DNA from 3 places in the Oceanobacillus iheyensis HTE831 genome. Region 2 is predicted to be linked to each of the others. Evidence: riboswitches for the same ligand, from Rfam matches in the RefSeq annotation. Region 2 holds a riboswitch; each other region holds the start of a gene.
The links. Region 2 has a riboswitch for S-adenosylmethionine ahead of OB_RS06695 (Fur-regulated basic protein FbpA). Riboswitches for the same ligand answer to the same signal wherever they lie in the genome.
Positions count from the first base shown of each region.

Region 1 (11,057 bases), 1.7 Mb from region 2:
ACTAAGAAAGAACCGCCGTTTGTATCATCCTTGATTGCCTGTTCAATATCTTCTTCTTGATATAGTTCTACGATACGCTGGTATACTTCATTGTCTTTGTCCTCTGCACGTGTTGCGATAATATTGACATAAGGGTGTGTTGCCTCACCATTTGCGTCTTCAATATAAATTGGGTCTTCACCTGGCTCAAACCCTGCTTGGCCAGCCACACCATTGTTGATCACAGATGCTGCGACATCTGGCAATACGTGGGCAGTTTGTTGTGCTGTCATTGGAATAATTTCTAGATTCAACGGGTTTTCTTCTATTTGTGAAGGATCACCGAACATTCCAAAATTATCACTTAAGGTTAGTAAGCCTGCACTCTCTAGTACACGTAAGGAGCGAGCTTGGTTTGACGGGTCGTCTGGGATGGCAATTTTGTCTCCCTCTTTTAATTCAGAAACGTCACTAATTTTCTCGGAATATAAACCAATTGGCGCAAGAACAGTAGATCCAATCGGAACGATGTCTTCACCGCTTTCCTTTACATATTGCCCTAAAAAAGCAATGTGTTGGAAGGCATTGATATCAATATCTCCTTGAGCTAAAGCGTTGTTTGGTAATGTATAATCGGCAAACTCGATAAGTTCAATGTTAATTCCTTCTTCAGCTGCTTTTTCTTTTAGAAGGGGCCATTGAACGCCATCGGCACCATTCACTCCAATTTTTACAGTCACTTCTTCGTCTCCAGCTTTGGCGTTATCACTTCCGCATGCTGCTAAAAATAATGTAAAACTTAATAATGCTAGTAAAATAAATGATTTTTCCATGTGAAATTCCTCCTAATATAGTTGTGATTTAACGACGCATAATCTTTTTGGAAATAGTATTACCGAGCCATTGAGCTAGTTGAACCATAACAATAAGTATGATTACGGTGACGAGCATAACGCTACCGTCGAATCGCTGATAACCATATGTCATTGCGATATGTCCAAGACCACCGCCGCCAACTGTACCAGCTACTGCAGAGAAATCGATTAACGAAATAGATACAAATGTAAGTCCTAGAATTAATGGTCCTAGCGCTTCTGGAATTAGTACCGTAAAGATGATCTTCATTGGACTGGCTCCCATTGCTTTAGCAGCTTCAATAACTCCAGGATCAATGCCTACGAGATTATTTTCTACTACCCTTGCAATGGTAAAACTAGCAACAATAGTCATCGGGAAGATGGCAGCAGCAGTTCCTATTGTCGTACCAATGACGAGCCTAGTAGCTTGTGAGATCGCGACTAGAAAAATGATAAATGGGATAGGACGAATAATATTAATAATAAAGTTCAGTAGATTAAAGATAATCTTGTTTTCTAGTATGTTGTTTTCACGGGTCACAAATAGCAATAGTCCCATGCAAATACCTAAAATAGAACCAAAAAATAATGTCGCTGCGACCATGAGTAAGGTTTCTCCTGTTGCCTCTACAATTCGTGGCCAGAACGTACTCCAATCAACCCCCATGTGAATACACCTCCTCTATATCAACAATCAATTCTAATTCTTGAATAACGTGTTGAATTTGCTGTTCATCTCCTCCAAAAGAGACTATGAGATTTCCAAATAATTTTTCCTGTAGTTCACGAACGGATCCATAGACAATATTAAAGTCAATGTTATGCTTACGAGTTGTACTTGATAAGATGGGGTCAGTGGCTCTTTCTCCTTTGAATAAAACACGATAAAGATTACCCCCACCAGCTTCTGTCCACTCTTTTAATACCTTTTCAGATGGGAGTTCTTGTTGTACCGAACGAATAAATCGTTTTGTTGTTTCGTGAGAAGGTTTTGTAAAAGTATCAAATACATTTCCATTCTCAATGACTTTCCCATCTTCCATCACAGCAACTTTGTCACATATGGACTGAATAACTCCCATTTCATGTGTAATAAGAAGGATGGTAATACCCAAATCTCGATTTACTTTTTTTAATAATTTTAAAATATCCGATGTTGTATTTGGATCTAGAGCAGAAGTGGCTTCATCACAAATTAATATATCAGGGGATGTGGCCAATGCTCTTGCAATCCCGACACGCTGTTTTTGTCCGCCGGATAATTGGTCTGGATAATCTTTTGCTTTATCGGATAATCCAACAAATTGTAGCAGTTCACTAACTCTTTTGGTTACGACGCTTTTTGATGTACCAGCAAGTTTGAGAGGATATGCAATATTTCCTGCGACTGTTCGTGATTGGAATAAATTGAAATTCTGAAAAATCATTCCTATATTTCTTCTGCGCTCCCGTAATTGCTTGGCGGATAATTTCCCTACATCTGTTCCCTGGATATGTACCGATCCTTCGGTAGGGCGCTCAAGCATATTTACTAATCGAAGCAAGGTACTTTTTCCTGCACCGCTGAACCCAATAATTCCATAAATATCTCCTTTTTCGATCGTTAGAGATACTTCTTTAACAGCTTCTACTTTTCTTTTTCCTAGTGTGAATGTCTTTGTTACATTCTGAAATTCAATCATGTCTCAACCCCCAAGCGAAATAAAAAATCCCTCTTTTCTTGAAAGACAAGAAAAGAGGGATTCGTACCATATGTATATATGTAGAAGCCATCGTTTCTCATCTTTCAAATGCTCGTTTGCATTTGCAGGAATTGGCACAGTATTCTTTAATATAAAGAATCCGCTGCCGAGATGTCATAGGGCCTGATCCCTCAATCTCTCTAGATAAGAAAAAACGTAAAATATTTAGTTGTTATATTGAAAGTAATTCTAGAGGATAAAATAAATTAAGTCAATATGGTTTTAAAAATAAAATAATTCTGATAAATAGTCCGAGTGTAATTAATGAAGAAAATTGCTCTATTCATCTTCACTACGAAGTCTTGCATAAATACCATTTGTCCGGTTCAAATCAAGCTTAAGTCCAGCATATGGATTAGCGTGTAAATTTTCTTTAATCCATTCACGCAGAGCAGAAATAATATGTTTTGTTACAATTTCTTGCTTGCCGAATACAGTGGTTATTTCTGCAGAGAAACCGGAATAATCATCATAAAAAAGTTCAACTTCTACTTCAGCTGGCTCAATTTCACGTTGGCGAGCAATATATATACATACGGCAAGAATAATGTCTTCTTCAGGAATGATTAGCTTCGTCACTTCCAAAGCTCCTCTTCATTTTGATGTTGATTGTGTCGTAATAATTCCTCTGCAAACTTCTTCATCACCTAAGCTCCCTTTTCTATGAAGTCGGTCACTTTATTTTACTATAATTATGTCAAATTTATGAAGTGAAATGATTTATTAGCAATAGGAAATATTTTCTAATTCGTAAATAAAATCCACTAACCTACTCTAGTACAGCACTTTCCATGATAGAGAAAGTAGCTTGGTTACAGTTAATTCCTGCCATACGACCATAGGGGAGTGTTGCTTTTGGTTCACTATGTCCGAAACTTACATTATAAAGAACAGGTAATTTCGATAGACCATTTTCTTTTAATACAGCTGTAATCACTTGTTTATACTCTTCGTAATAGGTTTCTCTATGCGGTTTAGCAAAAATAATCCCATTCGCGTTTTGAAGTATGCCTTGTGTAGCATAATTTTGTAACCATCGAGCGAGAAGGTCTGGCTTTGGTTCTTCTTCAGAAGTTTCGAAGAATAATATCGAATTTTTCCAATGATTGATTTCCGGCCAAAGACTCGTGCCTTTAATACTTTCCATGGAGTCAATACATCCTCCAATTAAGCGTCCTTGAACAATACCCTCTCCTTGTAAAATTTCATACGTTTTATTTGGATAAGTTGTTCTTTTCGTGTCTTTATTTTTAACATCCCACTCTAGGTAGTCACTAGTCCATTGCTCTGGTGGTTCGATATCTCCAATTATTTCGTTCGAGAATAAAGTGTTGTGAATATGCTTGATAGTATATGGATCCATTTCAACATTTTCAGCGAAATCCGTCATGACAGCAGGTCCATAAAAGGAAGATACCCCGGCTTTATAGCAGAAAAAATGAGAAATAGTCGTATCCGAATATCCTAAGAATATTTTAGGGTTTTTTTGAATGATATCGAAATCAATATAAGGTAATAGACGAATACTATCTTCACCACCTATGTTCGAGATAATAGCTTTTATTTCTGGATCTTCAAAAGCTTCCATTAGATCTTTTGCACGTGCTTCTGGGTGTTCATGCAGATATGCTTCTCCTTTTAAACTATTAGGAGTAGGGACTACCTGTAAACCGAACACTTCTTCTAAGCGCTTAACCCCTTGATCATAGCGCCATTGTAACTGCTCTTCACCAGCACCGCCCCATGAAAGGGAAATGGTTGCAACTTTATCTCCTGCTTGTAATTTTGGTGGTTTGATAAGCATATGGATACAACTCCTTCTTATTTTTGGGATGCCTGCTTGTATTATCGTAATATATCATTAAAATAGAGTTTTTCTGTCACTTTCTACTAACATATCGTATTCATATTTGTTTTACAAAGAAAGACGACAAATTTTTTTAGATTGTTATAGAAACTAAATTAACCATTCGAAATATCAGCTTGTTTTTTTAAAATAACGCAGCTTGAGCGCGATCGAAAAGTTTAAATCGTGATGGATTAATCTATTTAAATGATACGATGATTGATGGAGAGAATGGACGGTTATGAAATGAATGGTAATTTTTGGATGTAATTGAATTTGCCTATCTATTAGAGAAGTACGGATTAAATACATTATATAAAGGTGAATTTTTTAAAAAGTAAGAAAGTAGGATGGACAACGATACATAAAGTGATAAAATATTAATAAAGACATGGGATAGTGTGGGTGAGCAGATGAAGATATGGTGGAGAAAGATAGCAGTAGTTCTTATTACAATATTAACATTAGGTATGTACTCTCCGACAACCTTGCTGGAAGTAGATGCTCAAAAGGAAAATGGTAGTGTATCATCCTCTTCAAACGCAGATCAGGAAACAGTAGCCAGGACGATAGAAATACAAGATGATATTGCTACAACCGAAGAGGATCTAGACACAGCATTAAATCGGCTGATGTCTCAAGCTCAAGAACAATCAATGATTAAGTTTGGAACAAAGATTGCTACAAAAGTAGAAGATGAATTTAACCAAGAAATTCTTCCAAAAATAGAAGAGGTATTACATACATTATTAGAAGAAACAGAAACGGCGTATGCATTCCTTTCTATTACCGAGGATCCTTCATCCGGTTACGGTGAGCGGATATTTAATGTTTATGATGAAAAGACAAAACAACATGTAGCTAAATTTCATGTTCGTCGAGATAATCGACCGTTAGAAGGACATTATTTTAATTTTCACTATCACTTAAGCACGGACAAATTCAAAGTACATCATGATATTGGAGATATCTACTGGGATAAAAATACACCCCCGAAATGGATGATATAAATTTGTATCTTATCTAAATCATGATAAGCCGAACTAAATACCGGATAGCATAGGGTCTTCTGCCTGCGTGGGTTAGAGATGTTTGTTACTGGTAATTTAGTTCGGCTTTTAATTTGTTAAGGAAGAAGCGAGATTTTTAAAATCGTGACTTTATCAACTGTTGCAAAAAGTGAGGGATAAGGCTAGTCCTTACCCCTCATTGGAAATGGAGCGAAGAAATTCACCTATTTTCTGATCAGAAATGGTCATGTCAGCATATTGATCATACGGTGTAGGGTCTTGATTAACGATAACAAGTTTCGCTCCATTTTCTTTTGCGATTAATGGGATTTGATTCGCTGGCGATACTGTCAATGATGAGCCGAGTACGACAAATAAATCTGCTTTCTCTGCGTCGTTAAATGCAGTTTGAAAAGCTTCTTGAGGTAGCATCTCACCAAACAGAATAATGGAAGGACGTAATACGCCACCACAATCGCAATGATATTCATTCTCTACATATTCTTTGCTGCTATATTCTTTTCCACAACTTTGGCAGTGTAGCTTTTGCAGTGTGCCATGTAATTCATGTACGATTTTACTGCCGGAAGCCTGATGAAATCCGTCGACGTTCTGTGTAACAATGGAATGGACAAGGCCTTGCTTTTCCCATTCAGCCAAGATGTAATGCCCCTGATGCGGACCATATTCTTTTACTTTCAATACACGTTCTCGATAAAAGTCAATAAATGTTTCAACATTATTATTCAGTGTATCTATACTAGCAATTTTACTAGGATCGTGCTGTTTCCAAAGCCCTGTGTTAGCAGATCGGAAATCCGGCAGACCACTCTCGGTGGACATGCCAGCCCCAGTAAATATAACGGTATAATTAGATTCTTGCAGCCAATCTTTTATCACTTTTATCCCTCCTAATAGTGGCATCTATTATACAGGCTAACCTGTTTCAAACGCCAACGATATTGACAGAAAAATGGGGATATGTTATTAAAAATATAGAGGTTAGCACTCGTAAGTAGTGAGTGCTAAATGTAGAAAAGAAGGAGATGTTATTATGGGAAAGCGTAAATTTAAAGCCGAGTCACAAAAACTATTAGATATGGTGATTAACTCTATTTATTCACAGCGCGAAGTGTTCTTGCGTGAATTGATTTCCAATGCAAGTGATGCGATAGATAAGATTTACTATAAAGCATTAACCGATGATTCCCTGTCATTTGATGTGGACAACTATTATATAAAAATTACTCCAAATAAAGAGGAACGCACATTAACGGTTGTCGATACAGGGATCGGTATGACAAAAGAAGAATTAGAAAATAATCTTGGTGTGATCGCAAAAAGTGGTTCTCATACATTTAAATCAGAGAATGAAATTAAAGATGGCCATGATATCATAGGACAATTCGGGGTTGGTTTCTATGCTGCGTTTATGGTAGCGGATAAAGTAGAAGTGGTAACGAAATCTATTGATAGTGATGCAGCATTTAAATGGGAATCCAAAGGGTCTGATGGATATTCTATTACAGAAGCGGATAAGCAAGATATTGGAACAACAATTACATTGTATATTAAAGAAAATCAAGAAGAAGAAAACTATGATGAGTTCTTAGATACATTTACGTTACAGCAAATCATTAAAAAGTACTCTGATTTTATCCGTTACCCAATTAAAATGGACGTAACGGAAAGTAAGTTGAAAGAAGGGTCAGAAGACGAATATGAAGATGTAGTAGAGGAACAAACAATTAATACGATGGTTCCTATCTGGAAGAAGAATAAGAGCGAATTAACCGATGATGACTATACGAATTTCTACCAGGAAAAACGCTATGGATTTGATAAACCACTCAAACATGTACACATTAATGTGGATGGTTCCATTCGTTATAATGCTATATTATTTATCCCAGAAAGTGCGCCATTTAATTACTATACACGTGATTATGAAAAGGGTCTTGAGCTTTATTCGAACGGTGTATTAATTATGGATAAGTGTGCGGACTTACTTCCGGATTACTTTAGTTTTGTTAAAGGAATGGTAGACTCGGAAGATCTTTCACTTAACATCTCCCGTGAAATGCTACAACATGATCGCCAATTAAAGCTAATCGCTAAAAATATTAAGAAAAAAGTGAAACAGCAGCTAGTAAGTCTTTTACGTGACGAACGTGAAAACTATGAAAAATTCTTTGATGCATTCGGTCAACAAATTAAATTTGGTGTGTACAGTGATTACGGTCAAAACAAAGATGAGCTGAAAGATTTACTTCTATTTTATTCTTCTAAAGAGAAGAAATTAGTAACCCTTGAGGAATATGTTTCATGTATGCCAGAGGATCAAAAGTATATCTATTATGCTACAGGAGATTCAAGAGATCGAATTGAAAAGCTTCCACAAACAGAATTAGTTGCTGATAAAGGCTATGAAATTCTTTATTTCACAGATGAAATCGATGAATTCGCCATTAAAATGCTTATGAACTATGATGAAAAAGAATTCCGTTCCGTATCAAGTGGTGATTTAGGCATTGAAGAAGACGAAAAAGAAGAAAATGAACAAGAAAACAACGATAATGCAGAATTATTTACAGCGATGAAAGAAGTATTGTCTACCAAAGTAAAAGATGTACGTGCTTCGAAGCGCTTAAAATCACATCCAGTCGTGTTGACTGCAGATGGTGAAATCTCCCTTGAAATGGAGAAAATCATTAATGCAATGCCAGATGATCAGCAAATCCAAGCTGATAAAGTATTGGAGATTAATGTAAATCACGATATTTTCCAATCTTTAAAAGCAGCGCAAGGTAATGATGATGAGAAGTTCAAACTATATACTAACCTGTTATATAATCAAGCACTTCTTATTGAAGGATTACCAATTAATGATCCAGTAGAATTTACAAATGACATTTGTAAAGTAATGGTATAGGTTGTCTAAGACATGTGCTTCGGCAGTTAAAGAATCGCTCGCGAGGAAAATGTTGAACTTTCCTCCGGGCGATTTTACTTTGAAAGTTTCTATAGCTCATGCTTTAAAACCCAAAACAAGAGAGAATCCGAGGATATTTAGTGAATAGAGCAGCTCTAAAACCCAAAACAAGAGAGAATCGAAGCATAATTAGTCAATAGAACGTGCTTAAGCAATATGCCGAAGCCCCGAGTAAATAGAGTCTATCTTAATTCACATAAAAAAAGTAACATACTCTAAAATAGAAAGAGCATGCTACGCATTAGTATTATTTTCGATACATCTTAAATTGTAAAAACAATTCATTATAAAAAGCTAAATTACGTTGTCCCAAGTTTTCGTATACTTCTAAGCGATCTGTGAGTTCTGGATCAGGATAGAATCGTTCGTCTTCAACCATTTCTTCAGGCATAAACTGCAGTGCTTCTTTATTTGGCGTAGAATAACTCACGTACTCTGTATTTTGGGCAGCTATTTCTGCATCTAACATAAAGTTAATAAATTGATGTGCTCCATCTATATTTCGTGCAGTTTTCGGGATAACAAAGTTATCGAACCAGAGATTGGATCCTTCTTCTGGAACTAAGTAGTCGATCGCTTCATTTTCACCCATGATATCTGCGGCATCACCAGACCAACCAATCGCAATCGTAGCTTCATTATTGGCCATTAACATTTTATTTTCATCACCAACTATCGCTCGAACATTCGGCGTAAGTTCCTCTAATTTTTCTAATGCTTGATAGAGATGCTCAGGATTAGTGTCATTCAAGGAATAACCTAATGAGTTCAACCCCATACCGATAATTTCACGAGCGCCATCGATGAGTAATATTTGGTTTTCTAGTGCAGGGTCCCATAAATCATGCCACCCAGTTAGTTCCATTCCTTCTGGCAGAAGATTAGTGTTGAATATAATTCCAACGGTTCCCCAAAAATATGGAATGGAATATTGGTTGTTTGGATCGAAAGGTAAATCCATAAATCGTTCATCTATATTACTTAGATTTGGAAGTTTGGAATGATCTAATTCAATTAATAAATCTTCCTCCACCATTTTTTGTACCATATATTCAGATGGTACAGCAACATCATATGTCGTACCGCCTTGTTGGATTTTTGTCATCATCGCTTCATTGGAATCGAAGGTTTCATACACAATGGTAATACCAGTTTCTTCTTCAAATAGAGTAATTAATTCTTCGTCAATATAATCTCCCCAATTGTATACGGTCAACGTATTATCACCGGAAAAACCTTGTGCAGCATTGAGGCGATTAATCATTATAAGTAAAACAATCGACACAATGAGTATGGCACTTAACGATCGCATAATAGATTTCATCGTCTCAAGCCAACTCCTTTCGTTCCACTACGCTGTGTAAGATAGTAATAAACAATTACAAGAAGTATTGTTACGATAAACATAATAGTTGATAAGGCGTTAATATTTAGCGATATTCCTCTTCTAGCTAATGAATAAATTTCAACAGACAGTGTGGAAAAGCCGTTACCAGTTACAAAGAAAGTTACTGCAAAATCATCAAGTGAATAGGTTAATGCCATGAAAAATCCAGCAAAAATTCCTGGTGATATATAAGGTAGTGTAACTTTTGTCAGGACATTCCAATTACTTGCTCCTAAATCTCGAGCGGCATCCTCTAAAGAAGAACTCATTTCAAGAAGTTTAGGGAGTACCATTAATACAACAATAGGTATACTAAAAGCAATATGAGATAAGAGAACGGAATAAAATCCTAACTGAATTCCTGCCAACGTAAATAAAATTAAAAAGCTAGCACCAATAATTACATCAGGACTTACAATAAGCACATTATTCAATGATAAAAGCGAATTGCGAGTTCGTCTTTTTTTATAAGATCGGATGCTGATAGCACCAAAAACACCAATTATTGTAGCAATTAGTGCAGACAAGAGCGCAATTACCAAGGTGTTTAGCACTATAATCAATAAGCGAGTATCTTGGAATAATTCTCGATACCAATCAAAAGTAAAACCTTCGAATCCACTCATCGTTCCACCACTATTGAATGAATAAAAGATTAAATAAAAGATTGGAGCATATAAAATGAAAAATATAAGGACTAGAAAAATATTAGCGAATGAAGAGGATTTATTCTCCATATTACACACCTCTCCTTCGTAACGATGTTAATGCCATAAATCCTACCATAATAATGATTAGGAACACTGCAATGGTAGCTCCCATGCCCCAGTTTTGGGTGACAAGGAATTGCTGCTCAATTGCTGTTCCGAGCGTAATCACACGATTTCCGGCAATTAATCGTGTAAGCATAAATAAAGATAGCGCAGGAATGAAAACTACTTGGCATCCAGACTTCACGCCATCTATTGTTAATGGGAAAATAACTCTTCGAAATGTTGTCCATTTTGAAGCACCTAAATCTTTGGATGCGTACAGCAAGCTCGGATTTAAATTATCTAACGCATTAAAAATAGGTAAGATCATAAACGGTATAAAAATGTATACAGCGACAAATACAAAACTGAAATCGGTGAAAAGTAGTTGCCTCGATCCTATTCCGATCCAATCTAGGAATTGGTTCGCTGCACCATGCGTGCCGAATATACCAATAAATGCATACGCTTTTAATAGTAGATTAATCCATG
Region 1 is NC_004193.1:3,286,144-3,297,200, reverse strand. It holds gene OB_RS16135 (MetQ/NlpA family ABC transporter substrate-binding protein) at 1-812, opposite strand, end outside; gene OB_RS16130 (methionine ABC transporter permease) at 841-1,503, opposite strand; gene OB_RS16125 (methionine ABC transporter ATP-binding protein) at 1,493-2,518, opposite strand; SAM riboswitch class I at 2,613-2,729, opposite strand; gene OB_RS16120 (YxcD family protein) at 2,858-3,157, opposite strand; gene OB_RS16115 (S66 family peptidase) at 3,348-4,382, opposite strand; gene OB_RS16110 (YpjP family protein) at 4,838-5,434, shown strand; gene OB_RS16105 (NAD-dependent protein deacylase) at 5,624-6,334, opposite strand; gene htpG (molecular chaperone HtpG) at 6,489-8,366, shown strand; gene OB_RS16095 (ABC transporter substrate-binding protein) at 8,674-9,750, opposite strand; gene OB_RS16090 (ABC transporter permease) at 9,747-10,550, opposite strand; gene OB_RS16085 (ABC transporter permease) at 10,552-11,057, opposite strand, start outside.
Region 1: it holds a riboswitch for S-adenosylmethionine, as region 2 does, so the genes downstream of both, OB_RS16125 (methionine ABC transporter ATP-binding protein) here and OB_RS06695 (Fur-regulated basic protein FbpA) in region 2, are expected to answer to the same signal.

Region 2 (9,454 bases):
ATAGATGTAGGTGCAAATTTTCCAGAGCAACATACAAAGATGGAAAGTGATGCAAGACAACCATGTATTTTAAATGTAATTGAAAGGGATTGTTTTTTGGAGTGGTATAAGAATAATATGATCTGAAATTATCGCCGTTGATCCTCAGGTCTGGGCTTTGAACGAGATTTATACTACTACGTTAATATGAACAAGATTCAACTGATGATTTATCGCGAAAATAATTAACTGATGATATGAGTGCCCAAAATAAGAAGGAGCAGAGAGAAATGGTAACTCATAAGCGAGATGAGTGCCCAAAATATGAAGAAACAGAGAAGAATGGTAACTCATAAGCGAGATGAGTGCCCAAAATAAGGTGGAGCAGAGGGAAATGGTAACTCATAAGCGAGATGAATGCCCAAAATAAGAAGGAGCAGAGAGAAATGGTAACTCATAAGGGTGATGAGTGCCCAAAATAAGAGTGAACAGATAAAAAGGTAACTCATTGCTGAATGGACTAATTGACCTGGAGAATATCTGCTAAAAAGTAAAAGAACTACCTTCCATTTCAAGGGAAGGTAGTTCCGTTCACTATTTAATCAAATTTTATTTTTTCATTTTTCCCCGCGATGGTTCCGAGTATAGCAATACATAAAGCTACACTCATTAACATTACTAAAGGAATAGTCCAACCATTGGTCCATTCAGAAATTGATCCCATAAGTAATGGTCCGATCGCAGCAACCATATAACCGATCGATTGTGCCATGCTAGATAACTGTGACGATTGCTCCACTGTCTCGGTACGAAGCACGAAAAACATCATGGCTAAACTGAATGCTGTCCCAGCTCCAATTCCAGTTAAGATTAAGAATGCGATAAGAAGATTAGATGAAGTCAGAGTTATCCCGAGTAGACCACTAAAAAATAGGAGTCCAGCGGTACAACCGATCACTCTTTGATTATTCATTTTTGCTGCAAGAATAGGTGCGACAAAGGTTGTTGGTATAATTCCCATCTGTAAAATTGCTATTAACCAACCAGCATCACTTTCAGAAAATCCTTTTGCTAATAAAATGTCAGGCAACCATGTAAAAAGACTATAAGGAATAAATGATTGAAAACCCATAAAGAATGTGACAGCCCATGCTATTTTAGATTTGAATAATGCAGTAGGAGGCTGACTCTTCATCTCTACAAATACTTTTTTGCGAGAGGATCGTATTACTGGTAAGCGAAGAACTAATACAACTACCGCAATTATAGAAATAATGCTCCATAATTGCATTGCATTTCGCCAATCTAGGGAAGGTATCGTAGTTATTGGTACGGAAATCCCTGAAGCTAGCGCCGCAAATAAATTCATGGAAACAGAATAAATACCAGTCATGAGTCCAATACGATATGGGAAGCTTGATTTTATTAATCCTGGCATTAGTACATTTCCCACAGATATCGCTATTCCCAATAACAGTGTACCGAATAATAACATGGATATATCACCAATGGATCGAATGTATATACCGATGGATAGAACCACCATTGCCATTAATAACGTAATCTCCATTCCAAGTTTTCTAGATAAAGTAGGAACAAATGAAGAAAAAATTCCAAATGCTATAAGTGGTAATGTGTTAATTAAACCGATCATGGCATTTGTTACTTCTAATTCATTTCGAAATATTGGAATTAATGGACCAACGGAGGTGATAGGGGAACGTAGTGTAGAAGCTATAAAAAGAATTGCTAAAATTAATAGAAATGTATAATAACGCTGTTTTGTCGAATTTGAAATACGTTGCATGGTGTTTCTCCCTTATGATTAATCTTCGTTAGCTAATATATCAAAAGTTAATTATACATAAATTAAGCAAAAGGAGAAAGTTAATAATTATTGATTATTTATTCAGAGTTTTAAAGGATTTGAGTATATAAGTAACTAAAGGTTTGAAAATACGTATGAAGACTTATGGTAAGTATGGTGCAATGATTAACATAATAATAGAAATTGAAAATAGAAAAATACTAACTGGCTTTGATAATTTTACATTTTTATCACTTTTATAAAATCCAGAGAATTGTAATTTGTTCCGATATAATACAAAGATAGAAATAATTATACTAATACCAGCAATTATTCCTCCATAATGATTATCTAACTGGATGCCGATGGATGAATAAATAAACATAACCGCTTTACTGAAAATAAATCCTAACAGCCCAAAAATTATGATTATACGTATGATTTCCAAAGTGAATTTCATTAGGTACTCCTTAAACAATGTAAAATATTTTAATTAAACTTTGCCTCTATACCCAATAAGTCTACGTCTATGTAATAAAAGGTAAAGCTAGTAATGGTAATATTAAATCTGGAAAGCTTATATTAGGAATCGTAGCATTAATTCTAACGACTATCAATCGGTTATTTTATTTAAGATGAAGGAGACATGATGAAGATGGATATTCAAGCAGTGTTTTTAGATAGAGACGGAACCATTGGTGGAGATGATAAGGTACATTATCCCGGTGATTTTAAGCTTTATGCAAATTCAAAAATGGATATAGATTACCTCAAAAAATTTGTTCAAGTGTTTTCATTTACGAATCAACCAGGTATTTCATTTGGAGAGGTGAACAAAGAAGATTTCTATAATGAGTTAATGGGATTCGGTTTTGATGATGTATTTCTTTGTCCGCATCACTATAAAGAAGGATGTAATTGCCGAAAACCTCATCCAGGCATGTTAAAGGATGCTGCTTATAAATATCAGTTGAACTTAAACCACGGTGTTGTAATAGGCGATAGATGGAGTGATATGGTTGCAGCTTCAAAGACAAATTCAGTAAGGATATTAGTAAAAACAGGAGCAGGAATGTCAACGCTTCATGAACATTTTGAAAAGCTAAAAGGAATTGAAATTGATTTTGTAGCTGAGAATCTTACGGAAGCCGTAAACTGGATTAGAGGTAGATATCACCTTTCATAGAAAATTGAATGTAGACAAATTATTATACAAGTTGCAAGAATGCGCAATTAAATCATAGTAGACAAATCGGATTAATGTGGTTATAATGTATTATATGAAAATACTTATCAAGAGAGGTGGAGGGACTGGCCCGCTGAAACCTCAGCAACAGAACGCATCTGTCTGTGCTAAATCCTGCAAGCAATAGCTTGAAAGATAAGTTGAGGTTATCGTAATATCCAAGTTCTCTCTTCTTATCTTTATCATGTTTTTTAATAGAAGGGATGGATTTATATATGAGCATACGGAATGAAGATGAAACGGAACAAAGAAGAAATGATCTAATTGAGAAATTAATTGCATCTAATCATTTTAAAAAAGGGAACAAACATCTATATGAACTGACAACAGCAGAGTTGGAATACGAATACTTTAAATTACAATATGATGACCATCCTCATGGTGGAAAAGGATCCATTCATTGGAGAAATTTTTAACTATAATATAAACATAAATCTGGTCCTCGCAACTGCGAGGTCTTTTTTTATGGACAATATTATGGACAGCTTGTGGAGAGTTTAATGAAGCAACATATACATCTTATTTAGGATTATGAGAAATATCTATTGCTTCATAGATAGGCGGGTCCGATTCTTCTACATTGCCATCTACATCATATTTTACGATAACAGTTTCGTATAATTGAAACTGCTGCAATTTATTATAAGGCAAGTGAAAATAAATTCCATCATTATCAGAAGCTAGCATTATAAGCTCGGATTTTTCTATGTTTTTTATTTCATTAGGTTTAATATCAGGAATTATAAGTAATTTTGATTTTGTTATATCTGCTATAATCCCTTTTAATTCAGTAGTATTTGTCTGGTCTTCTAATGAACTACAGCCTAATAGAACAGTACACAATAAGAGTAGTAAAACGCTTTTGATCATTATTTTAGCACCCCTTAAGTTTAAGTAAACTAGTATTGCATTCTAGAAGTTTCTTCTAGAATACCACAGACAAAAGCAACTACTTAAAATTAATTTTATTTGGAATAAACTCCTGAATACATATCAACAACATCTTATACCCATCAATATCACTATATTCTTAAGAATATCTTACACGAAACAATTTATCAGAACTCTACTAATTTAGTAGAAGAGATTTTAATCTGAACTAAACCCATAGACCGTATACGATATTATTTATTCAAAAATTATCTTGACGGTTATATAACTGCTATGTATAATTTAAATCGTAACCATTACGAATCGTAATCATTACGATTACATAAAGGAGAGAATGTGTATGAAGAAAATATGGGGAAAGGGACTTAGCGTATTATTACTAAGTTTACTATTTATAACGGGCTGCCAATCAGCAGGCGACAATTCTTCTGAAGACGGTGCAAATGCTGAAGAAGAACATAATCATAGTCATGAGGTAGAGATTGGAGATGCACCAGAAAATATAAAAGTTGAAGGAGTATCTGATCATTATCATACGGGTGATTTAATTAAATTAACTGCAGAGCTAGAAGAAGATAGTGAATTTGATCATTGGCATTGGTACACAAGAAATTCATCTGATGATGAGTGGGAAGCAGTACCTGAATTAGATGATAATAAATTTTTTGGCGATGCGGAAACGAACGGCCAACAAATTATAGCAGTAATGTTTAATGATGATCACGAACCATATGCTCAATCAGAAGTTATAGAAGTGGTAATTGATGATCACGGACATGGACATAGTCATGCTCATGATGAAGAATCTCAACAAATTTATGATGGTTATTTTGAAGATGAACAAGTGGAAGATCGTACTTTAGGAGACTGGGAAGGCGATTGGCAATCTGTATACCCTTTACATCAAAACGGTACACTTGATGAAGTTTATGCACACAAAGCTGAAGAAAGTGATGACATGACAGCAGAAGAATACAAAGCGTATTATGAAACTGGTTATGTAACAGACGTTCATAGAATTGTGATTGATGGTAATGAAGTTACTTTCTTTGAAGAAGAGGAAGAAAAAACTGGTGAGTACCAATATGATGGTTATGAAATCCTCAATTATGAAGCAGGAAATCGTGGAGTAAGATTTATATTTAAGCTAGAGGAAGAGACGGAAGGCTTACCAACTTACATTCAATTTAGTGATCATTCGATATTCCCAACAGACTCTGGACATTACCATCTTTATTGGGGAGATGACAGACAAGCCTTGTTAGAAGAAGTGGAACACTGGCCAACATACTATCCATCTGAAATGAGTGAAGAAGATATCGTTCATGAGATGATTGCGCACTAATATGTTTATAAGTAGAGAATCCGATATTTATTGGGTTCTCTTTTTTTATATGAAAATATTAAAAGGAATAAAGGATATAAATATAGAAATAATACTATAGAAATATTCCTAGATAGGGAAACTTTAAGTTTGGATATTACAGCACTGTTAAGCGGGATTAATATAGAAGGAGTAATTGAAATGAAAATTTCTAAAAAAGTTGGTATTACAAGTTGGATTCTCACTTGTATGTATTTTGTACTTGAACCTTTTTTTGTGATGTCTTCTATCGCTCCGTATAATGTGATGGATCATGCAATGAGTGATTTGGGAGTCACGAGTTGTGGTGAATATACTTATTCTCTAGCAGCGTATGATATTTGTTCTCCTCATCATTTTTGGATGAATGTATTATTTATTGTTAATGGAATTACATTTTCAATAGGAATAGTATATCTTTCTCAACAACTAGAACGTAATAGAAAGAACCTGATAGGTACTATTTGTTTATTATTACTGGCAATAGGAAATATTTTTTCTGGATTTATTCCTGCAGATGTAAATTTATTTTGGCATTCTATTTTTGCACAGCTGGGAATGGTGACTTTTTTAATTGGGTTATGGTTATTTGGGAAGTTATTAGTAAGAGGAAAATGGTGGACGTATGGCATACTGGTTTCCCTCGTAGTTTTAGTGATTTTTATTTTACTTCTTATCTTTATCCCGTTACCAGCAGGACTACTACAACGTATGTTTTATGCTATAACATTTCTGTGGGGAACTGTCTTAGCAATTATCTTATCCGATCACAAGGGTGCATATAGATGATTGTTTAATAGTTTCTCAAAACTTTATTTTAAAAAAGGAGTGATTACAATGAAACAGACTTCAATAAAAAAAGGTGATTGAAAAGTAGAGAGTTTCTTTTTCGTCTTCTTTTCAATCAATCGTTAGGATAATGAAATTTTAATGAAAAGAGGATATTCATGTATAAAGACCAAGAATTAACAATACGCCCAATTCAAGAAAAAGATTTGAAGCGTCTATGGGAGTTAATTTATAAAGAAGATAACCCAGAGTGGAAGCAATGGGATGCTCCATATTTCTCTCATGAAAGTATGTCTTACGAACATTTCTTGAAAGAAGCTGAATCATGGATCGATGCTAAATCTAGATGGGTCGTATGTGTGAATAATGATGTCCATGGTACCGTTTCTTATTATTATGAAGATGAACAAAAGAATTGGCTAGAGATGGGTATTATCTTTTATGAAGGCAATAATTGGGGGAAGGGTTATGGAACAACAGCTTTAAAATTATGGGTAAACCATATATTTACTCAGTTGCCAGTTGTTCGAGTTGGATTAACTACATGGTCGGGAAATAAGAGGATGATTCGTGTTGCTGAAAAGTTAGGAATGACGATGGAAGGAAGGATTCGTAACGTACGTTATTATAATGGAGAGTATTACGACTCTATACGTATGGGGATTTTACGAGAAGAGTGGAACGAGCAATAATACAAAAGAGGAGACTCATGCAATAGAGTCTCCTTTTTCGTAAATCTAGTTGTTATCTGTGGTAATAGAAAATAATGATTTATCTTCTATTTTATGCGTTATTATCATCAATAACATCCCGAATAAGATCATTCCGGCTGCAACAAATGTGATTTGTGAAAAGGAAAATCCTGAATTTAATAGTAGACTTCCCAAGGTTGCTCCAATAGAATTTGCCAGATTAAATACAGAAGCGGCTATGGTACCAGATAGAGCTGGTGCTTCTGTAGCAGCTAGGATAATCTTTGAATTTAGAATTGGAGTGGTTCCAAAAGTACCTGCTCCAAAGAGAAAACATGCAACATAAGCGAGAAATGGCACAGATAATAAAAATGTAAATAAAAATAGCACGGCACCAAGTGCTGCTAAGGTAAAGATTAAACGCTCAGTTAATTTAGATGGCTGAATCCTTCCTGATACAAAGTTGCCAATAACTGCTCCTAAGCCAAATAAAAACAGTCCGATTGTGACACCTGTCACGCCAAAACCAGCAAGTTCTCTTAACATAGGTTCCTTAAACGTATATGCAGTGAAGACACCTGAAAAACCAAAGACAATAACCGCAATGATCATTAATACATTTTTATTTTTTAATACGGTTAATTCTTTTCTAAGTTTCGGTTGTACTGCTGGCTTAATGTTAGGTGTAACTATAATTAAACCAATTAAGGTAATCGCACCTAATAAGGCAATGATCCAAAAAACAAGTCTCCAATCAAAATACCCTCCAACAAACGAGCCGAATGGAACACCTAGCATTACAGCGATGGTTAACCCACCTTGAACTGCAGCAATGGCACTCGTTCTTTTTTCTGGTTTAGAAATTTCAACAGCAAGACTCATGGTTAAACCGAAAAAAGGTGCATGCATGGTCGCTGATAGCAATCTTGATAGTAGTAGCACGTCAAAATTTGGAGCTAGTGCTGCGACGATATTACTTATAATAAATATAGATATTAAACCAATTAATAAGGGTTTTGGTGAGTACTTTACTGTAATCATCCGTAAGATAGGACCGAATACAGCAACGCTGATAGCATAAATACTTAATAGAAGTCCGGTAGTGGACACTGAAACATCTAGGTCTGTAGCGAATTGTGTTAGTAATCCAGTAACAACATATTCTGTCATTCCTATCGCGAATGTACCAATCATGAAGATAGCTAGAATGGTATTTCGAGAGAATTTCTCTGTCATATAATCTCCCCTCTATGTTTAAAAAATACATAATGAATATAATATGACAGAACTATTTTGATGTCTAGCATAAAATCTTAATCAATATAGAATTATTACTTCATTTTCCTCTTGGACTTCAATACAAAAAGGAGTAGAATATACTAAGTTGGCAAAGTGAAATTACATTACATAGTGAAGGTGAGAAATATGAAAGAAAAATTCAAAGCATATCGATTTCCTATTATTTTACTGGCATCGATCATTATTGGAAGTATCATAGGGATTGTATTTGGTGAAGATGCGACAATTATCAAACCACTTGGGGATTTATTTATTAATTTGTTATTTATGATTGTAATACCATTAGTTTTCTTCACCATATCATCAGCGATTGCTGCTATGGATAGTATGAAACGTCTTGGTAAAATTATGGGCTCGATGATTACAGTTTTTGTAGTTACAGGAATAATTGCGTCTGTGTTTATGTTAGTTGCTACAGTTATTTTTGAACCGGGTTCTGGTGTAAATATTCCATTAGATACACCAGAAAATGTGGAAGAACAAAACCTATCAGAACAATTGGTTAATACGTTTACAGTACCAGATTTTGTTGATTTATTCTCCCGTGACAACATGTTAGCGCTCATTGTTTTTTCTGTATTAATTGGGGTAGCGACTGGCCTAACTGGAGAAAAAGGAAGACCATTCGCTACGTTTTTAACTAGTGCATCTGAAGTATTTATGAGAATCATAAAACTTGTGATGTACTATGCTCCAATCGGTCTAGGAGCATACTTTGCAGCACTTGTAGGAGAGTTTGGGGCGGAATTGATAGGTGATTATGCAAAAGCAATCATCATTTACTACCCGGTTTCGGTCCTATACTTTGCAATTGGATTTACCTTATATGCATTTCTTGCTGGTGGTAAGAAGGGAGTTACTCGTTTTTGGAAAAATATCTTAGCTCCTGCAGCAACCTCACTTGGTACTGGAAGTAGCATCGCTGCGCTACCTGTGAACTTACAAGCGGCGAAGCGTATTGGCGTTCCTAAAGATGTTCGCGAAACGGTGCTTCCTTTAGGAGCAACGATTCATATGGATGGGTCATGTCTATCGGCAATGCTTAAAATTGCCTTTGTTTTTGGGGTATTTAATATGGATTTCTCCGGATTTGACACTTTTCTAACTGCTATTGGAATTTGTTTATTGTCTGGTATTGTTATGAGCGGGATTCCAGGCGGAGGGTTTATGGGAGAGATGATGATCATTACACTGTATGGATTGCCAATGGAAGCTCTACCCATCATAACCGCTATTGGAGTAGTTGTTGACCCACCTGCAACAATGATTAACGTTACTGGTGACACTGTTTCAAGTATGTTAGTAACCAGAAAAATTGAAGGTAAAGATTGGATGGAATCAAGCGAAAACCTGACCTAAGAGTAAAAAAATGATTGATAAATCAAATG
Region 2 is NC_004193.1:1,315,968-1,325,421, forward strand. It holds gene OB_RS06675 (GNAT family N-acetyltransferase) at 1-126, shown strand, start outside; gene OB_RS06680 (CynX/NimT family MFS transporter) at 578-1,786, opposite strand; gene OB_RS06685 (hypothetical protein) at 1,950-2,246, opposite strand; gene OB_RS06690 (HAD-IIIA family hydrolase) at 2,436-2,972, shown strand; SAM riboswitch class I at 3,074-3,174, shown strand; gene OB_RS06695 (Fur-regulated basic protein FbpA) at 3,248-3,448, shown strand; gene OB_RS06700 (DUF3221 domain-containing protein) at 3,552-3,902, opposite strand; gene OB_RS06705 (ZinT family metal-binding protein) at 4,264-5,268, shown strand; gene OB_RS06710 (DUF998 domain-containing protein) at 5,449-6,075, shown strand; gene OB_RS06715 (GNAT family N-acetyltransferase) at 6,234-6,767, shown strand; gene OB_RS06720 (MFS transporter) at 6,813-8,003, opposite strand; gene OB_RS06725 (dicarboxylate/amino acid:cation symporter) at 8,193-9,425, shown strand.

Region 3 (11,057 bases), 1.0 Mb from region 2:
ATAAGAATGGTGTATTGACGAATATACGCTGTGAGAGGAATATTACTGTAGTCCTCACTCTTTCTATTGGACTACAGTAATACACTAGGAAAAACGGATTGTAGGTTTAACTAAGATGAAAAAAAGGTAAAGATTACTAAGCGCTTATACTCAACTTATTGGAGGAGTGTCTCAACTAATGAAGAATAAAACGTATTACGTATTAGCACTTAGTATAGTTGCATTTTTAGGTATAATCTTACTCTCCGCATTTAATCAAGAAGAAGTAGTTAATGCTGAAAATCATAGTAACAGTGCCTCTGTTCAGGTAGAAAAGGAATCTTCAATTTTAGATCATTCCACTATAACAGAAAAAATGAATGGTTTCATGGATACATTAATACAGGAAGTAGATAGCAATTATAAAGTACAAGCTTATCAATCGAAAGATGAACTTATTCAAGCATTTGAACAGTATACCACAGAAGCTTTGGCTTCAGACTTTGTATCGTATTACTATGAAGAAAAGCAAGATGGGATGTACATAATCCCCATGGATGCACCATCTTGGTTTCAAGAGGAAAATGATTATGATATGATTAAAAAAGATGAAAATACTATCCAATTAACTCAAAGTAATTATAATGAAATGGTAGGAGAATATACATTGGTAGTGGATTTCACGTTTCAACATGATTGGAAAATTTCAAAGATAACATATCAGTAATTTTCAATCGAAGAAAGTAGTGGAAGATTTGAATAGATTTAAGGATTTCTATAATAATACTGTACAATTATCATTTTTGGATCATCCATTTTCTAAAGAGCCTAAGCACGTATGGGTTATCTGTCGTTATAAAGATAAATGGTTATTAACTGCTCATAAGGAACGAGGCATAGAATTCCCTGGTGGGAAGGTTGAACCTGGAGAAACAGCTGAACAAGCGGCAGTTCGAGAAGTTATGGAGGAAACTGGTGGATCTGTAGAATCACTACATTATATTGGCCAGTATAAAGTGGATGGAAGAAATGACACAGTGATAAAAAATGTATATTTTGCTATGATTCATAAGTTAGTTGAACAAGAAACGTATTATGAAACGAAAGGTCCGGTGTTACTATCCGTAATACCGAAAAATGTACGTAAGCGAAAAGGGTATAGTTTTATTATGAAGGATGATGTGCTCCATACTTGTATGAAGCGGATCAAAACAATTTTTTACAATAATGATAGAAGCGTGTAAGCCTTGGACTTACACGCTTCTATTTCGTATGAGTACCTGTTCAATTTTTTCTACGACTTTATACATTATCGTTGCAAGTACAGCAATAATTACTAAGCTCGACATCACCAGAGTAAAATCGAATACTTGGAAACCATAGATGATGAGGTAACCTAACCCTTGTTTGGAAACAAGGTATTCCCCTACAATAACCCCTACCCAAGACAGACCAACATTTACTTTTAATGTAGATATTATTGCTGGCAATGCGGAAGGAAAGATCGCCTCTTTAAAGCATTGCCATCTAGTAGCCCCAAAACTAAGCATTACTTTTTGATAGTTCGGATCAACCTCATTAAAAGCAGAATATACTACTAGTGTAGTAACGATAACGGAAATTATGAAACCCATGGCGATAATGGAAAGGTATCCAGGACCTAATGCAACAATGAGAATAGGGCCTAAAGCAACTTTTGGCATTGCATTCATAATGACGAGATAAGGGTCCATAACTCGTGCAAAGCGTCTTGAAGACCATAATAAGGTTGCTATTAAGATACCTCCGATGGTTCCAATTAAAAAACCTAGGATTGTTTCTAACAAAGTAACCTGAATATGAGAAAACAGTGAACCATTAGCGAATCGTTGAATAATTAAATGAAATACTCTACTTGGAGAACTAAATAATAAAGGATCTATCCAATACAATCTACTGGCGATTTCCCATAAGCTAATCAAAATGATTAGAATGGAAATTTGCCAAGCAAATACGATTTTATTCTCTCTTTTTAAGCCTTGAAGATAATTTGAAAAAAGTTGTTTATCACTCATGTTCATCATCCCTTAGTGGTGAGGAATCATCTTTTTGTTCTAATTGATCCCATACTTTATCGAAAAGTAATTGGTATTTTGGGTGTTTTCTTACGTGTAATGGCATTTCATCCCTGAGTTCCAGTGGGACATCATATATTTTTGCGACTGATCCAGGATGAGAATTTAATAAGATGATTCGATCACTCATTGCGATTGCTTCTCCAATATCATGTGTTACTAGTACTGCGGTTTTTTTATAGGTTTTTAGTAATTTGGAAACAAGGTCTTCTAGCTTTAATTTAGTTTGATAATCTAAAGCAGAGAAAGGTTCATCTAATAATAAAATTTTTGGATCATTGATTAAAGTTCGAACCAATGCTACACGTTGTCTCATTCCTCCAGATAATTCGGAAGGATATTTTGATTCAACATCTTTCAGTCCCACTTCATTCAATAAACTAATTGCATTTTGTTTTATTTCTTCTGTTATATTGCTGTGAATCTTTGGTCCAATCAGTACATTTTCAATAATGGTTTTCCAAGGAAAAAGATAATCTTGTTGAAGCATATAACCAATTGCTTGATTTTGGTTAATTAATTCTTCTTTTTGCAAACACACTTGGCCTTCTGTTTGGTGAATAATGCCTGCAATAATGGATAACAGTGTTGATTTCCCACAGCCGCTTGGACCTAATAGGGATATAAATTCCCCTTCTTTGATGGTAAATGAGATGTTATCCAGTGCCTTTACATATGAATCCTTTGAGAAATAATAGTGGGTTACATGCTCAAGTGTCAGAAATGACAAGATAGTTCCTCCTCTTTATTCTGACATGACACGCTCTGCAAAATCTGTATTTACAAGGTCTTCATAAGGTACATTTTCTGGTAATTCACCAGCTTCTTTCATGATCCCTTGTAAATTATTCCACTCTTCTTCATCGAGAATTGGATCTGTGGCAAAAGAACCTTGAGCTTTATATCGATCGATTGATAAAGCTAACATTTCTACATCAGTTTCTTCAAAATATGGAGCTACTACTTCTGCGATTTCTTCCGCGCTTTGTTCATCCACCCATTGTTGTGCTTTATAAATGGCTCTAGTAAATGCTTCAACTGCTTCATCTTCTTTCTCTATAAAGCTTTGTTTGGTCATAAATACCGTATATGGAACAGCTCCAGATTCTTCCCCGAATGAAGCAACAATGTGTCCTTGCCCTTCTGCTTCAAATATACTTGCAGTTGGTTCAAATAACTGTACATAATCATAGTCTCCGGAAGCAAAAGCTCCAGCAATATTTGCGAAGTCAATATTTTGTTCTAATTTTAAATCTCCATGGGGATCGATTCCATTTTCTTTTAATACATATTCACCAACCATCTGCGGCATTCCGCCAACACGTTGGCCAAGGAAAGTACTATCTTTTAGATCTTCCCAAGAGAAATCATCGTCTGCTTCTTTTGCTACAAGAAATGTTCCATCTGTTTGTGTTAGTTGAGCAAAGTTTATTGCATAATCCCTTGAATCTTGTGCATACACATACATTGATGTTTCAGACCCTACTAAAGCAATATCGGCACCATCCGACAATAATGCAGTCATTGTTGTGTCTCCGCCCCAAGTGGTTTGTAAGTCTACCTCTAATCCTTCCTCTTCAAAGAACCCTTTTTCCAAAGCTACGTATTGTGGAGCATAGAAAATAGATCTTGTTACTTCTGCTAATTTTATGTTTGTGGTTGATTCTTGATTACAAGCCGATAAAAGTATTAGAACAGCGACAAAACTAATAATAAAATACGTCTTACGCATACCCACCGTTCCCTTCAACAAATGTGATAAAATTTATCAAAATAGTGTATGCGCCCAAATATAAATATGTGTCAAAAGCATTTCTCACCGCTAAGCGACGCCGAACTGGACTGAGCCTTCAGAGATAAACGAATCTCCGAAAGGAAAGAGGAAGATGAGTTATCGAAGGAAGGGGAGGGAAGTTGCGAAGTCGCTGGTGAGCAATGCTGGCCAAGTCAAAAGCATTTCTCACCGTTAAGCGACGCTGAACTGGACTGAGCCTTCAGAGATAAACGAATCTCCGAAAGGAAAGAGGAAGATGAGTTATCGAAGGAAGGGGAGGGAAGTTGCGAAGTCGGTGGTGAGCAATGCTAGCCAAGTCAAAAGCATTTCTCACCGCTAAGCGACGCCGAACTGGACCGAGCCTTCAGAGATAAACGAATAAAAAACCAGCCTCGTATTGAGACTGGTTGTTCGCAAATATCGAACGAGTACTTCACTCATTTATATTAATCCTTAATGGGATGAGTAAACATGTTTAAATTATCCTTTATATAAAGGACCAGCTTGCTTAATCGTTTCACTAGCTAGAGTGAATTTCTTAAAGTTTTCGTGGAATTTTAATGCAAGTGTTTGTGCTTCTTTCATATATGCTTCTTTATTACCCCATGTCTGTTTAGGTACTAATAATTCATCAGGGACTCCAGGAACATGAGCAGGAATCTGTAAACCGAAAATTTCATCAGTGATTGTTTCTATAGAATTTAATTCTCCTTCTAATGCAGAGTGAACCATTGCTCTGGTGAAGGAAAGTTTAATACGGTCACCCACTCCATATGATCCGCCAGTCCATCCGGTATTAATCAAAAATACATTTGTATCAAACATATCAATTTTCTTTCCAAGCATTTCTGCATATTTAGATGGAGCTAATGGTAAGAATGGAGAACCAAAACAAGCAGAGAAAGTAGCTAGTGGTTCTGTTACTCCTCGTTCTGTTCCTGCTAATTTACTTGTATATCCGCTTAGAAAATGATACATCGCTTGTTCTTTTGTCAGTTTGCTAATCGGAGGCAATGTGCCTGATGCGTCAGCAGTTAAGAAAATAATTGTATTTGGATGCCCTGCAACACTAGGATTAATAATATTGTCTATATTCTCTAAAGGATAAGCAGCACGTGTGTTTTCTGTTAATGAAGTATCATCATAATCGGGTTCTCTGCTATTGTCATTTAAAATCACATTCTCTAACACAGTACCGTAACGGATTGCGTTATAAATTTGTGGTTCCTTTTCTTCTGAGAGATTGATACATTTCGCATAACAACCGCCTTCAATATTGAATACACCATTTGGACTCCAACCATGTTCGTCATCACCGATTAATTTTCGGTAGGGGTCTGCGGATAATGTCGTTTTCCCGGTACCTGATAACCCGAAAAATAATGCAACGTCACCTTCCTGGCCTACATTAGCGGAGCAATGCATAGAAAGCACATCTTGCTGTGGTAATAAATAATTCATCACAGAAAAAATGGACTTTTTAATTTCTCCGGCATATTCAGTACCACCGATAAGTACAATTCTTTTCTTAAAAGAAATTAATATAAATGTTTCTGAATTTGTTCCATCAATAGCTGGATCAGCCTTAAATCCTGGAGCTGAAATAACTGTAAATTCTGCTTGGTGATTGTTTAATTCCTCTTCCGTTGGAGTAATGAATAGTTGTCTAGAAAATAAATTATGCCAAGCATATTCATTAATCACTTGAATAGGGAGTCGGTAAGTATGATCAGACCCCGCAAATCCTTGAAATTTAAATATTTCTTGTTTTTCATTTAAATAAGAAATCACTTTAGATAATAATTGGTTGAATACTTCCTCCTGGATGGGTTTATTAACTTTACCCCAGTTAACATGTTGATCCGAAACTTCATCTTTAACGGTAAATTTATCTTCCGGAGATCGACCAGTATAAGTTCCTGTAGTGGCGCGTACTGCTCCGGTAGATGTAAGAATTCCTTCTTGTCTATACAGAATTTTTTCAACGAGCTGTGCTACCGATAGATTGTGGTGAATATGATTTGTTTGTAATTCTTTCATATAAGACTTATCAACAGTTTTCATGGTATAATCTCCTTACTATTAATTAGAGTAGTTTTAATCTCTTAACGATCCATATTTATTAAATCTGATTATTAGTATAACACATTAAAATAAATAGTCCATACTATATTAAAATTTATTTTATGCAATATATTTTTTGATGTGACAAGGCTTAAATTAGTTGACAGACAACTCACCTTTCGTTAATCTTAACCATGAACGGATACTCTTATTCAGAGTTGGTGGAGGGACAGACCCGATGAAGCCCAGCAACCATCACTACTGGTGAAAAGGTGCTAATCTGATGCAAGGATAATAGTTCCTTGAACAATAAGAGCGAAAGGCCATAATTCTTCCTTTCCTCATGTTATGAAGGAAAGGTTTTTTTGTTTTTATCTATAATTTTAGGTACCGCGTTTTTTAGTACGAGGTTCTTTTATTGGCACTTTGAATAGGATAGAAGTTATAAAGAGATCCGTACCAACATATATCAAAGGAGAGTTTAGCCTTATGGCTGCAAATCGACGTTTATTTACTTCAGAGTCAGTAACTGAGGGGCATCCAGATAAAATGTCTGACCAAATATCAGATGCTATTTTAGATGAAATTTTAAAGAAAGATCCAAACGCAAGGGTTGCATGTGAGACAACAGTAACTACAGGACTAGTTCTTGTATCAGGAGAAATTTCTACTTCTACTTATGTAGATATACCAGCCCTTGTTCGTGAAACAGTAAAAGAAATAGGGTATACACGTGCTAAATATGGTTTTGATTTTGAAACTTGCGCGGTATTAACTGCGATAGATGAACAGTCTGCAGATATTGCAGGAGGAGTAAATCAAGCACTTGAGGCACGACAAGGAAAAATGAGTGAGGAAGAAATTGATGCTATTGGAGCTGGCGACCAAGGGCTAATGTTTGGTTACGCATGTGATGAGACTGAAGAATTAATGCCTTTACCAATCTCATTAGCACATCAATTGTCCAAAAGGTTAGCGGATGTAAGAAAAGAAGGTATAGTAGATTATCTTCGTCCAGATGGAAAGACACAAGTAACTGTTGAGTATGATGAGAATGACAAGCCCGAACGTATAGATACAATCGTTATCTCTACACAACATCATTCAGAAATACAAAATGAGCAAATTGAAAGAGATATGATTGAAAAAGTCATTCAAGCGGTTGTTCCAAGCGAATTGTTAGATGATAAAACAAAATATTTTATAAATCCAACTGGTCGTTTTGTAATTGGAGGACCTCAAGGTGATGTAGGGCTGACAGGAAGAAAGATTATTGTAGACACGTACGGTGGTTATGCTAGACATGGCGGAGGTGCATTTAGTGGCAAAGACGCTACAAAAGTAGACCGTTCTGCAGCATATGCAGCTCGTTATGTTGCTAAGAATATAGTTGCCGCAGGACTTGCAAAATCTTGTGAGGTTCAATTAGCCTATGCCATTGGTGTCGCTCAACCTGTCTCCATTGCAGTTAATACATTTGGAACTGGAAAAGTAAGTGAAGACAGATTGGTAGAAGCAGTTAGAGAATTATTTGATCTCCGTCCAGCTGGTATTATCCGCATGTTAGATTTAAGAAAACCTATATACAAAAATACCGCAGCTTATGGTCACTTTGGTCGAAAAGATATCTTATTCCCATGGGAAAAAACAGACAAAACAGAAGAGCTTATTGCTCTAACTAAATAATTAAATGTTTAAAAAAACTATCATCTATCTTTAAGGTGGTAGTTTTTTTAGTTTATTAATCGAGTGGACCAACAGTTTGATTCCATTCGAAATTATTATTATGGCACTCATTTATCATAATAATTAATTTTTCAACTAGACATCAATTCTTAACAGAAATTTATAAAATTGACTTAATATACAGGAAAACTTTCATGAATTTTATCTGAAAGATATAAAATTATGTTGAATTCTTCTATTGAGTTTACTGATTTATGAAAAATCAAAGCTGCTTATTATGGTATTATGACAAAAAATATATTATACATTGCAAAGCAGGTGGTAGTATCATTGAACTAGTAGAAGAAGCACAAAAAGGGAATCAAGAATCATTTATGGCATTATTTCACAGTTATGAGAAAAATCTATACCGCATTGCGAATACATATGTAAAGAATTCTAATGATACATATGATGTAATTCAAGAAACAGCTTATCGAACATATGAAAAATTACCTGAGTTAAGAAATCCGCAATATTTTAAGACGTGGATCACAAAAATAACCATTAATTGTGCACTTGATACGATAAGGAAGAATAAAAAGATGATCATAATGGAACCAGAAAAAGTGTCTACAAAAGCTTATTATGATTTGGATATTCCATTAAAGATTACCGTAGAGCAACTATTAGATCGTCTAAATGAAAAAGAAAGAACCATTATCGTGCTCCGATTTTATTACGCATTAAGTTTCAAAGAAATTTCAGAACAATTAGATATTCCGTATGGTACTACAAAATCATTATCTTACCGCGCGCTAAAGAAATTAAAGTATTTTGCAAATAAGCAGGAATTACAATAAAAGAGAGCGAGGAAAATGAAACAAAATTTCATGATTAGTTGAAATAAGCGACACTCCTTAGAAATAAATTTCAACATCATTTGTGTGATAACATTTTTTCTAAGGTGTGTCTTATGTTAGCTTATTAAATACCCATATTAGTATTATTTTTATAGTATTGGCCTTTTTCCACATAAGAATTTCTTACACGGTCCATCTCTTTATAATCCTCTTCTGTCAATTCACGTACGACTTTTGCTGGTCTACCCATTGCAAGTGTATGGGCAGGAATTTTCTTGCCCGGTGGAACAAGACTACCAGCCCCTAAAAAAGCACCCTCACCAATTTCAGCTCCATCTAGTACGATCGATCCCATTCCAATTAAAGCTTTTTTTCTAACAATCGCAGAATGGAGCGTTACTTGATGTCCAACAGTTACATCCTCTTCAATAATCAGTGGTTGTCCAGGACTTTGATGTAACATACATAAATCTTGAATATTTGTACGCTTTCCAATAGTTGTTTTAGATACATCACCACGTATTACTGTATGGAACCAAATACTTACTTTTTCCTTTATTTGAACATCCCCATTAATTACAGCGTCTTTGGCAACGAATGCTGTTGGATGAATCGTTGGATAAATATTATTATAATGATCAATCATAAAAAACCTCCTATGTACTAGCATTATGTTAAAGTATACCAAATTTAAAATGGAACAAAAAATATACGAATCCAATTACATAAAGGTGTTAAAGAATATTTGACGAATATATAAAGAATGTAGGAATTACAGTTAGGAGGGATTGAATAATGAATTTAAAAGATAGGTTCATCCATTTTGGTGAAATAGAAGTAAAAGAAAAAAGCTCACTTTATTCCATTTTATCTTTACACATTTCCGAAGATCCTGAAATGATTGACCTTTGTTCAGTTATTCCCAAAGGGCAGCCGGTAGCCAATTTATTATTTGCTTCCGTTAAAGATCTACTTTACATACACAATGACCATCCACTCAAAAACTATTATCCAGAATTTAAAAAAGAGGTAGACCAACCTAATTATGCTTACCCAGATTTTAAAGATTTTGTACAAAATCATAAGGATGATATTATCAAACGAATTACCACAAAATACGTGCAAACGAATGAAGTGAACAGATGTGCATATTTATTCCCTATATTTCATTATATTTATGAGAAGACCGGTAGGCAGATGTCTTTAATCGAAATCGGTACTAGTGCTGGATTACAACTTTTATGTGATCTGTATGCATATACTTATAATAGTAATAAAAGTAAATTTGGAAATATTGATTCTGATTTAACAATAAGTTCTTTTGTGAGAAAAGGAGATTTACCTTCTTTTACATCAAAAGAATTACCTATCAAGGATAGGTTAGGTATAGATTTACATGTTTTGAATTTAATGGACGATGATGATGTGAGATGGTTGAAATCATTAGTTTGGCCAGAGGATTTGCATAGAATAGAAGTGTTGGATAAAGCTATTGGTCAATTTAATAAGGCAAATGAGCAAATCAGGCTAATAGAAGCGGATGCCTTAAGTTGTCTAGAAGAACTAGCTATAGAATGTGATAAAGAATCTATACTTTGTATCTTTCATACACATGTTGCAAATCAACTTACTAAAGAACAACGTGAAACCTTATTAGATCGTGTTTCTGAAATTGGGAAAAAACGAGATGTATTTCATATTTATAATAATATTTGGGATGGACAGTTACATGTAGAAAGTTATATCAACGGTAACAGGAATGAAGAATTTAAAATGCATACACATCCTCATGGGGAATGGTTCGATTGGCCAATTTGAAAAAAGGAGTTAAAACGAATGGATAGGAAATATAATGATATAATTGGCGATATTTTAAAGGATTCCGGCGAAATGAATAGAAAAGATTTAAACGGAATGGGAAAACCTTTACCGAAGGATTATGTGAAACGAGATGTACTTCAAAACTTCCAGAAAATCGCAAAAGATGCTGGTTATCTTCCTTATTGGTTAAAGCTTCAAAAAGAGATTGCCATACAACTTCAAGCGGTCAATAATGAAAAAGAATTAAAAAAAATTAATAAGCGTATTAAAGAGTATAATAGGGTTTGTCCTCCTTCAATGCAACGTCCAACCATAGAGTATGAGGAGTTAGAAAAAGCAAAAACGAATTGGTAGTGCAAATTTCCTCTTTCTTGAATTTTATTTTATGATACAATAAAAAAGTTGAAATTCAAGATATAGAAGTGGAGCGATATTGGATGATGATCCAATTGATTATTGGCATACTATTTTTTATTGGTTTATATATATTAACAATCGATGAAGCCAGATGGGTAAAGATAGTCTCATTTGTCTACTACATCATATTATCTATCATTTTTATAGTGGGGTATAATCAGCGTTTAGCATTTATTGAGCAAAGTGAAACAATTGTTAAAGTTGTAGAAAATCCATTATATAGTTGGGTAACTACGTTTGGGTATTTATACTCGATCCCCTTTATGTTGATTTCATTTTATATATTATTGCGTATAGTATTACAAATCAAAAATAAAATGAAAAAAGCGTTAATTTCTGGTTTGTTTCTGTTTATTGTTT
Region 3 is NC_004193.1:2,360,593-2,371,649, reverse strand. It holds gene OB_RS11940 (hypothetical protein) at 1-4, shown strand, start outside; gene OB_RS11935 (hypothetical protein) at 179-706, shown strand; gene ytkD (RNA deprotection pyrophosphohydrolase) at 735-1,223, shown strand; gene OB_RS11925 (ABC transporter permease) at 1,233-2,033, opposite strand; gene OB_RS11920 (ABC transporter ATP-binding protein) at 2,026-2,823, opposite strand; gene OB_RS11915 (ABC transporter substrate-binding protein) at 2,839-3,825, opposite strand; gene pckA (phosphoenolpyruvate carboxykinase (ATP)) at 4,348-5,931, opposite strand; SAM riboswitch class I at 6,137-6,247, shown strand; gene metK (methionine adenosyltransferase) at 6,421-7,617, shown strand; gene OB_RS11900 (sigma-70 family RNA polymerase sigma factor) at 7,872-8,459, shown strand; gene OB_RS11895 (gamma carbonic anhydrase) at 8,584-9,105, opposite strand; gene OB_RS11890 (DUF2332 domain-containing protein) at 9,255-10,277, shown strand; gene OB_RS11885 (DnaJ family domain-containing protein) at 10,296-10,634, shown strand; gene OB_RS11880 (hypothetical protein) at 10,718-11,057, shown strand, end outside.
Region 3: it holds a riboswitch for S-adenosylmethionine, as region 2 does, so the genes downstream of both, metK (methionine adenosyltransferase) here and OB_RS06695 (Fur-regulated basic protein FbpA) in region 2, are expected to answer to the same signal.